Regions from separate parts of the Bacillus sp. LQ01 genome, predicted to be linked through region 3. Evidence: predicted binding sites of a transcription regulator. Region 3 holds the regulator's gene; each other region holds the start of a gene.

Region 1 (3,219 bases), on a different contig from region 3:
ATAATGTATCAATGTAATACTCATCAAGCTCAGCTTCTTTTTCTAACGTAATTGATTCATCTTTATGTAATGCTCTTAAGTGATGTACAATTGGTGCGTCAAGCTGTGTTGCTTCACTACCGTGATAAGCGACAATAATTCCAACTGCACTCTCGTCTTGTTCATAGACAAAACAGTTTTCGTAGCTCAGACGGTTATTTTCTTTTGAGAACCATGTCTCAAGTCCTAGTAATACTTCTGCTTCAACTGTGCTACCTGTGATTTTTTCAGCAATTTCATGCAGAGCATTATACAATAAAGGAGCTATTGCCATTGCATCTGTCTTTTTTGCTTTCCGAATCATAGTATCCCTCCTAGTTCTATTTGTATATTGTAGCATAGTGGTATGGAACTTTGCATAATTGAATGCCGAAATGTTTGATATAGAGAAGTAGCTATGTTAGTATATGATATTTAGTGGACATATAGTAAAACAATATTGTTTGCGAAATAACGAAAATAAAATCATGGCATAACAACGAGATAAAGTGAAACGTTAATCAGTAAGATTTTTTGTTCATTCTACGACTGATTAGTAGTCAACACCAATCGGACTACCTGCAAATAGCGGGATAAATTTACAGTTGTTGACCTATAGAATATAAGATAAAATAAAATATTGCAGAGAGGTGAAATACATGGATAAAGAATTAGCAAATACAATTTTAGATCAGCTAAAAAATGGTGAAATAAAGGAGTATGTTGTTACGAAAGATGTATTTTATACGTTCAGAGAAGTTGTTGTAAATAGAGAAGACTTTAAGCATTTCATTGGTAACGCACAGCGAGGCGGGCAAGTGATTTATACATATTCAGAAACGCCACGTTCATAAAGGAGAATTTTGATCAGCAGGGCATCTCTCACTGATTAGTAGCCTTCACCAAACGGACGTTTCATGCGGGATAAATAAAAGATAAAGGAGAGGGGAATTATGGGCGATTTTAAACAAGGCATTTTACCACATTGGGATTATATGTGGAAAGATAGAGCCGGCAATCGATTTATGGGAATGGTTATGTATCCAGAGAAACGAAAATGTTCAGCAAAAATGCTTCAGAAAATAAAAAGAGCATATGAAGAAGCAATAGAAATTAAAGTAACTGTACAAGTTCAACATACATATCAGTACGTAGAAGGACTGATTGTATACTTTGATGAAGAGGCTCCTGTATGTACAATGCTTGATAAAGATGAAAATCCACATCATATATTTGTAAAAGATATTTTGCGCATTGAGTACTCTGAATAAACTTTTCATAAATAAATTGAAGTTCCATAATAATAATCTTTTTCTATAATAGTTATCTTTTAGTATGTAACGAAAAACGAAAGTATATGTATAATATATTTAATAAGGTAAATTTGATAAATGTAATCGTTTTTTAGAGCAGATTATAGTTTCATATCTGTTCTTTTTTGCGTGATGCTGGAGAAATATATTTCTTCAGCATCTACCGTTTTATGACAAAATATATTGTTAACTTTTTTAAAAATAAGGTTAAATTCGTTGACAACTTTTTTGAAAAGCACTTTATTGACATGAGTTTTAGAATGTTGTTTCATAGTCATTGTATTGAAAAAAAACGGCTATCATGTCGAAAAGTAAAAGTTAAAAAAAGAAAGAATTTATACATATATCTTGTGTCTTATTTTGAAACGTAATACAATATATAGAGAAATCAAGAACAACATATAGAGAATATAGATTTGAGAGGGAGGGTCGGAAATGTTAGTTGCATATGATTCTATGACAGGAAACGTGAAGCGTTTCATTCACAAATTAAATATGCCGGCCGTTCAAATTGATGAAGATCTAGTAATAGATGAAGACTTTATTCTTATTACGTATACAACAGGTTTTGGAAATGTACCAGAACGTGTTTTAGACTTTTTAGAGCGCAATAATGAAAAATTAAAAGGCGTATCTGCAAGCGGCAATCGTAACTGGGGAGACATGTTCGGTGCAAGTGCTGACAAGATTTCTACTAAATATGAAGTGCCTATTGTATCAAAATTTGAGTTATCTGGAACAAATAACGATGTAGAATATTTTAAGGAAAGGGTGCGGGAGATTGCGACACATTGAACTGAATAATGAAATCACGCAAATGCAGGACGGTTTTTATCAGCTTCATAAAGATAAAGAGGCATTAGAAGTCTTTATGGAAGAAGCTAGAGAGAATACCGTTCCTTTTAATAGCGTGGCAGAGCGAATGGAGTATATGAAAGAACATGATTACTATTACAACGTTCTGGACGAGTATAGCTTGGAGGAAGTAGAGGAAGTATATAACATCGCTTATGGTGAAAACTTCGAGTTCCAATCTTATATGGCAGCATCTAAGTTCTACAAAGATTATGCGTTAAAAACGAATGATCAAAAACAATACTTAGAAAGCTATGAAGATCGTGTAGCAATTGTTTCATTATACTTAGGACGCGGTGATGTTTCGAAAGCAAGACAATTCGCAAGCATGATTGTAAAACAAAACTACCAACCAGCGACACCAACCTTTTTAAATGCGGGAAGAAGCAGAAGAGGAGAAATGGTGTCTTGTTTCTTGTTAGAGATGGATGATAGCTTAAATTCAATTGGCTTTAACATTAATACTGCGATGCAATTATCAAAAATCGGCGGGGGAGTAGCTTTAAACTTATCTAAGCTACGCGCACGTGGTGAGCAAATTAAAGGTATCGACAACGCTGCAAGTGGCGTAGTACCTGTTATGAAATTGCTTGAAGATTCGTTTTCATATGCGAATCAGCTTGGCCAACGAAAAGGTGCCGGTGCAGTATATTTAAACATTTTCCATTGGGATATTATTGAATTCCTTGATACAAAAAAAATAAATGCCGATGAGAAGAGCCGTATTCAGTCTCTATCAATCGGAATTATCGTTCCAAGTAAGTTCTTTGAGCTTGCTGAGAAAAACGAACCTTTCCATGTTTTCGCGCCTTATACGGTTTATAAAGAATATGGCAAGCATTTAGATGATATTGACATTGATGAAATGTACGATGAATTAATGAGCAATCCGAAAGTGAAGAAGAAGCCACTAGATATTAGTGCACGTGATATGCTTATTAAAATCGCTATGATTCAGCTTGAGTCTGGTTACCCATACTTAATGTTTAAATCAAATGCAAATAATCAACATCCATTGAAGGATATTGGAACT
Region 2 (3,219 bases), 930 kb from region 3:
TGCATTGCTGCTCCATCTAGTTCAATATAAGTAATGTGTCCTCCATTACAGAGAGCGTGGAACGGGCCTTCTAAACGGATTTTATTTATCGCTTGAATGTTATAATAAACTGGAATATGGAATGAATTCGTATAGTAATTATGGTTCGTTATACCGTTAATTTCACCAAATTCTTCTCTATCTTTTTTCACAAACTTCCCTGATAATCCTTCTGCTGGAGTTGCAATTACTGAGAAATTCAGTTGATGTTCTTCTGTCGCTTTATCCATTCTATCTCTCATAAAGGAAATAATTTCATACCCAAGTTTCCATGATTCTCCATCTTCCCCATGATGCTTTCCTGTTAAAGCTACTAAACATTCCGCAAGACCGATAAAACCAATACTTAACGTCCCTTGTTTTAAAATCGAGGCTACGGAGTCTTCAGGCTGCAACGTTTCTCCACCACGCCATACACCTTGTGAATATAAAAACTGAAAATCTCTTGCTCGCTTCGTACATTGATACGCATATCTTTCTAATAGCTGCTTAATTCCTAAATCTAAATAATAGTTTAGCGCTTCAAAAAACGCTTCTTTTGAACCACTAATTAACGCTAATTTCACTAAATTAATAGACGTAAATGATAAATTCCCTCTACCAATCGCTGTTTCTTCTCCATGTATATTAGACATAACACGGGTACGACATCCCATGTAACATACTTCACTTTCTGGTCTTCCATCATAATGTACTGCATTAAACGGAGCATCTAAAAATGAAAAGTTAGGGAATAATCGTTCAGCCGTTGTCTCTAATGCTAATTCAAATAAATCGTAGTTCGGATCACTTTCTTCAAAATTCACACCTTTTTTCATCTTGAAAATTTGAATCGGAAAAATCGGTGTCTCTCCTTTACCAAGTCCAGCTTGTGTCGCTTTTAAAAGTTGTTTAATTAACATTCTTCCTTCTTTTGATGTATCTGTTCCGTAATTAATAGAAATAAACGGTACTTGCCCTCCGCCCCTACTATGCATACTATTCGAATTATGAACGAAAGCCTCACACGCTTGATACGTATCATTTTCCGTTTCTTTCCATGCGAATTCTTCTATTTGTTCTTTCGTAAGCGGATATGATTGTAATCGTTTTTTATGTCTCTCAATTGTTTTTCGTACATAAGGTGCTAAATCAATATCAAAGAGTGCAAACGATTGACCACCATGCTGCATATTTTGATTCGCTTGAAAAATAATAGACGAAAGAGCCAATGCACTTTTAATGTCTTGCGGTTGTCTCATATGTCCATGTCCAGTATGAAAACCGTTAGCAAGCATTTGCGCTAACGGAATTTGTGAACAAGTCGTCGTTCCTGTTGCATAAAAATCTAAATCATGTGGATATAATATATTTTCATTTATCGCTTTTTTCACTTGATCTGACAATAAATTCTCAACAGCATAATATTTTGCACTCTCAGATGCGAACGTTCCCATTACGCCCATTGGAGAGCGGCCGTCTACATTTGCATTTTCTTGCATCAAATCTTGTTCATTGCCGTGGACTATTGTCTCAAACACTTTCATTAATTCTTCTTCTCCACGTGTATTATTTTGTAACATTTATAACCCTCCACCAATATGTTGTTATCTTTTGATTAAAATGTTACTACATATAGTCTTACTGTTTCTGTGAGAAATGTAACATTACTGTGAAATTTTTTTCACGAAATAATGAATTTTTCATTTACAAAAAAGAAATGTGCTCTTTACAAATGTATGGTACAATATACGGGAAAAACTCTTTTTACCCTTTATCAACACATTTGAATAAAGGAGACTGAACTTATGGTTACTACATATCTTTTATTTATCGTTGCCTACTTACTTGGCTCGATTCCATTTGCACTAGTTGTTGGAAAAATCGGCTACGGAATCGATATTCGTGAGCACGGGAGCGGTAATCTAGGCGGAACAAACACATTCCGCACATTAGGGAAAAAAGCAGGTTTTACCGTTACAATTGCTGACATTTTAAAAGGGACATTAGCAACAAGTCTACCAATGATTTTCGGATTAGATATTCATCCACTATGGTTCGGGTTAGCGGCTGTTCTTGGACATGTCTATCCAATCTTCGCAAAATTCCGCGGTGGTAAAGCAGTTGCAACTTCTGCTGGGGTGCTATTATGCTATTCACCAGTTGTTTTTGCAATATTGGCTGTTGTATTTTTCACCCTTTTATTTACAACAAGATACGTATCACTTTCTTCTATGGTAACAGCAGTTGTTGCTGTTATTGCATCCATTGTTAGCGGGGATAAAATCTTCATTATTGCGATGTGTTTATTAGCAGGTATGGTTATTTATAAACACCGTGCAAATATCGGACGAATTATAAATAAAACTGAACCAAAAGCAAACTTTTCAAAAAAGCAAAAATAAGATCGTAACCCACATAACGCAAAAAGAAAACGTGAAGCATATTAATAGCGTCTTTTTGCGTTATTTTTTATACTAAAGAAAAAGCAACATAATTTGGAGGAACTATACATGAATCTTTCCGTAACAAAAGAAGCAGCACAATGGTATAAAAATGAATTAAACTTACAATCAAATGAAACACTACGCTTTTTCGTACAATACGGTGGTTGCAGTACTGTGCAAAAAGGACTTTCTTTAGGGATTCGTAAAGATGATCCTGCACATCCTGCTGTTCAAATTCAAGAAGAAGGTATTAACTTCTTTATTGAAGGCGATGATGAATGGTTCTTCGATGGACATAATTTATCTGTTACACTTAACGAAGGTGACGACTTCCCACAATTTAATTATGAAAAATAAAAAAACGTGGCTTCTGCCACGCTTTTTTATTTTTTCTTAATTTCCTCATATTTCGCATACCACTCAGGATATAACTTTTTAAATGATACAGGGCGGAACCCTTCTTTTTTCGCACAAATATTCGTCGTACTTGCAGTAATACAAAGTTCACCATCACCATTATATATTTCATATCCATATACAACGCGAAGTGGGCTCACAGTATCTACCCATGTTTTTACGATTGCTTTTTCTCCGTAACGCATCGCTTTACGGTATGAAATTTGTAAATCTAACACAGGAGAAATAATTCCTTCTTTCTCCATTTCAACATATGAAAAACCTAAATCTTGTATAAGTTTCGTGCGACCTAACTCAAGCCACACTAAGTAGTTTGAATGGTAAACAACACCCATTT
Region 3 (3,219 bases):
TTGTAGATCTTGTAACGTTAGTTGTTGAAGAGTTAGCGAAACAAGAAAATGTGCAACACATTTAAGTGAATAAGGGAGGAGAGGGCAAGGCAACATTTGCCCTCTTTTTTTAATTTTTTCTGAAAAGGAAAAAAATTATATAAGTATATTTAAAAAAGTGGACATACCACGAAGCGTTGTGATTACTGCATTTGTGAATCGTTTATTTTTTTTAGGGAAAAGTAAAGAGGAAAATATGACAGAAAATCGAAAAAACTGTTGTTGCAAAATGAAAATAAACAAAGTATACTAACACTCGTAAACTTAAGAGCTGAGGTACGTAGTCACTACTTAAAGGGTTAGGACCTCTCTGGACTAACTTTCCCCCGTGGTAGTGGAGCAAGCCAAATTGCAAATTAGTTTTCAATTCGAACAGTTAGAATAAATTTACAAGGGGGAACTGTAGAATGGATACTATGGATACGATGGGTCGTCACGTGATTGCTGAACTTTGGGATTGCGATTTCGACAAACTGAATGACATGCCGTATATTGAACAATTATTTGTGGATGCAGCACTAAAAGCTGGTGCTGAAGTGCGTGAGGTTGCTTTCCATAAATTTGCACCACAAGGTGTAAGTGGAGTAGTAATTATCTCGGAATCACATTTAACAATTCATAGCTTTCCGGAGCACGGTTACGCAAGTATTGATGTTTATACTTGTGGGGATCGTATTGATCCAAATGTTGCTGCAGAATATATTGCAGAAGGTTTAAACGCGAAAACGCGTGAGAGCATCGAGCTTCCTCGAGGAACTGGTAGCTTCGAAATTAAGCAGAGAGAAACAAAAGCTCTTTAAAAAAGAACATAATTGATTTAAAATGTAAAGAGGTGTATAATGCACCTCTTTTTTAGTTTATAAAAAAGGAAAAATATAACGTACTCGTTAGTTGAATAAATTGGATTCTTGCAAATGAGGTAGTGCTCTATATACCATCTTATTTTTAAGGATGAGATGATAAAGTGATGCGCTGAAACTTAAAGTGGTAAGAGAGTTAGAATGAGTTATATAATATTGTATATATATTTTAGGTGAAGTGAGTAGAGAAAAATAAAGAGTATAGTGTAAAGGAGTGAATGTATTGCGTTGTCCATCCTGTTCTCATAATGGTACAAGAGTGTTAGATTCGCGTCCGGTAGACGAGGGGCGCTCTATTCGAAGAAGGAGAGAGTGTGAAAGCTGCTTAAGTCGCTTTACGACCTTTGAAAGGGTAGAAGAGTCACCTCTTATCGTTGTAAAAAAAGAAGGCACACGAGAAGAGTTTAATAAAGAAAAGATTTTACGTGGTTTAATTAAAGCGTGTGAAAAAAGACCAGTATCTTTAAGACAATTAGAAGAAGTAACACAAAGCGTGGAACGTGAACTGCGTAATTTAGGTATATCAGAAGTGAAAAGTGATATGATTGGTGAAATTGTCATGGAAGAACTTCGCGATATTGATGATGTTGCTTACGTACGTTTTGCTTCTGTATATCGTCAATTTAAAGATTTAAATGTATTTATTGAAGAATTAAAAGATATACTGCAAAAAGAAAGAGAGTAGAAGTTGTATTTTATTCTCTTTACATACCGTAAGTAATAGGATAAGAGAGCTAGAAGCGCAAGCTAATAGCTCTTTTTCACTAAGAATTTATATAATGAAGATAGAACGAATGAAGTAGAGGATAGATTGGATGAGAGAAAGGAAAAGCAAGAATGGAAAAACAGTCATGGATGGAGCTATTGCCGATTGATCGTTATAAAGTAAGTGCGAAAGGGCTACTGCACAATTACGACCGAAAAGTGTTAACGATGTTGTATCAGCCGTTAATAGGTAGTAGAGCTTTTAGCTTATACATGACACTATGGGGAGAGCTAGAGCAAGATCGTGTATTTGGAAAAGAGAATACGCATCATTCCCTTATGGTGACTATGCAAATGCAACTTCCTGAAATATATGAGGAACGAGTAAAGTTAGAGGCAATTGGGCTATTGAAGGTATATATTAAGAAAGAAAAAGATATTCGAATGTTCATATATGAGTTGCAACCACCTTTATCTCCGAAGCAGTTTTTTGATGATATTGTTTTAAGTATCTTTTTATACAATCGATTGAGCCGGACAAAATATAATCAAGTAAAGCAATATTTCTTAGAAGAAGAATTTGATTTTGCTTCTTATGAAAATGTTACGCGTTCTTTCAATGATGTGTTTGGTTCGTTTAATCCAGGACAGCTTGAGCATGCGCAAGAAGACCTTCGTATTCCAAAAACGACAACTATGCCAAGTAACGAGAAGGGAGACGCTCCGAAAGTTTGGAATGATTTCTTTGATTTCTCTTTATTTGTAGATGGATTGTCCGCTCTTGTTCCTAAAAAGGCGATTACAGATCAAGTGAGAGACTGCGTTATAACACTTGCTTACGTGTATGGTGTAGATGTGTTATCGATGCAAAATATCGTTCTTGGTGCAGTGACAGAGATGCAAACAATTGATACGGAAAGGCTTAGAAAAGGAGCGCGCGATTGGTATCAATTTGAAAATGGTCAAGCATTACCGGTATTAAGTGAAAGAGTACAGCCTCATGCTGCACGTACGATGAAAGAGAAAGAGCCTTCATCGCAAGAGGAGATGTTAATAAAGCAGCTAGAGGAAATCTCGCCAAAACAACTATTGAAAGAGATTTCTGGTGGTGCAGAGGCAACGAAAGCGGACTTGCAGATCGTTGAAGATGTCATGATTAATCAAAAATTGACACCAGGAGTTGTGAATGTACTTATTTATTACGTTATGCTACGCTCAGATATGAAACTTGCGAAAACGTATGTCGAGAAGATTGCTGGGCATTGGGCACGTAAAAAGGTCGGTACAGTAGCGGACGCGATGGCGTTAGCGAAAGAAGAGAACCGTCAATATCAAGAGTGGGCTGAGACGAAGAAAAAAGGCCGTACGGCGAAGAAAACGGTGCGGAAAGAAATGGTGCCAGATTGGCTTAAGGAAGAAGAGCCGAAAGAACAAGAGAAAGAAACAGAGAAGAAAGATACAAGTGTAGAAAAAGATGCAAGTACGCTAGAAGATGAAAGAAAACGACTAGAAGAAGTGTTAAAAAAATATAAGCGTGATTAATAGAAGAGAATGAACGCTCTTTGAGGTGAGAAAATGGAGCATATTCAAAATTCATTTGCAAAATTAATGGAAA

What was found. The regulator NrdR, encoded in region 3, represses ribonucleotide reductase genes. The targets are predictions, from matches to a motif close to AACACNATATATNGTGTT.
Region 1: the regulator NrdR is predicted to act here: its motif matches at 1,701-1,718, upstream of nrdI (class Ib ribonucleoside-diphosphate reductase assembly flavoprotein NrdI).
Region 2: the regulator NrdR is predicted to act here: its motif matches at 1,644-1,661, upstream of AC22L0_RS18770 (anaerobic ribonucleoside triphosphate reductase).

What each region holds. Positions count from the first base shown of each region.
Region 1 covers NZ_JBYEZL010000001.1:592,982-596,200, forward strand. The annotation lists gene AC22L0_RS03190 (GNAT family N-acetyltransferase) at 1-343, opposite strand, end outside; gene AC22L0_RS03195 (hypothetical protein) at 678-872, shown strand; gene AC22L0_RS03200 (hypothetical protein) at 972-1,289, shown strand; gene nrdI (class Ib ribonucleoside-diphosphate reductase assembly flavoprotein NrdI) at 1,767-2,126, shown strand; gene nrdE (class 1b ribonucleoside-diphosphate reductase subunit alpha) at 2,113-3,219, shown strand, end outside.
Region 2 covers NZ_JBYEZL010000002.1:1,213,896-1,217,114, reverse strand. The annotation lists gene AC22L0_RS18770 (anaerobic ribonucleoside triphosphate reductase) at 1-1,601, opposite strand, end outside; gene plsY (glycerol-3-phosphate 1-O-acyltransferase PlsY) at 1,827-2,423, shown strand; gene AC22L0_RS18760 (HesB/YadR/YfhF family protein) at 2,532-2,822, shown strand; gene AC22L0_RS18755 (acyl-CoA thioesterase) at 2,849-3,219, opposite strand, start outside.
Region 3 covers NZ_JBYEZL010000002.1:283,443-286,661, forward strand. The annotation lists gene AC22L0_RS13805 (glyceraldehyde-3-phosphate dehydrogenase) at 1-65, shown strand, start outside; gene speD (adenosylmethionine decarboxylase) at 456-839, shown strand; gene nrdR (transcriptional regulator NrdR) at 1,123-1,584, shown strand; gene AC22L0_RS13820 (replication initiation and membrane attachment family protein) at 1,737-3,146, shown strand; gene dnaI (primosomal protein DnaI) at 3,180-3,219, shown strand, end outside.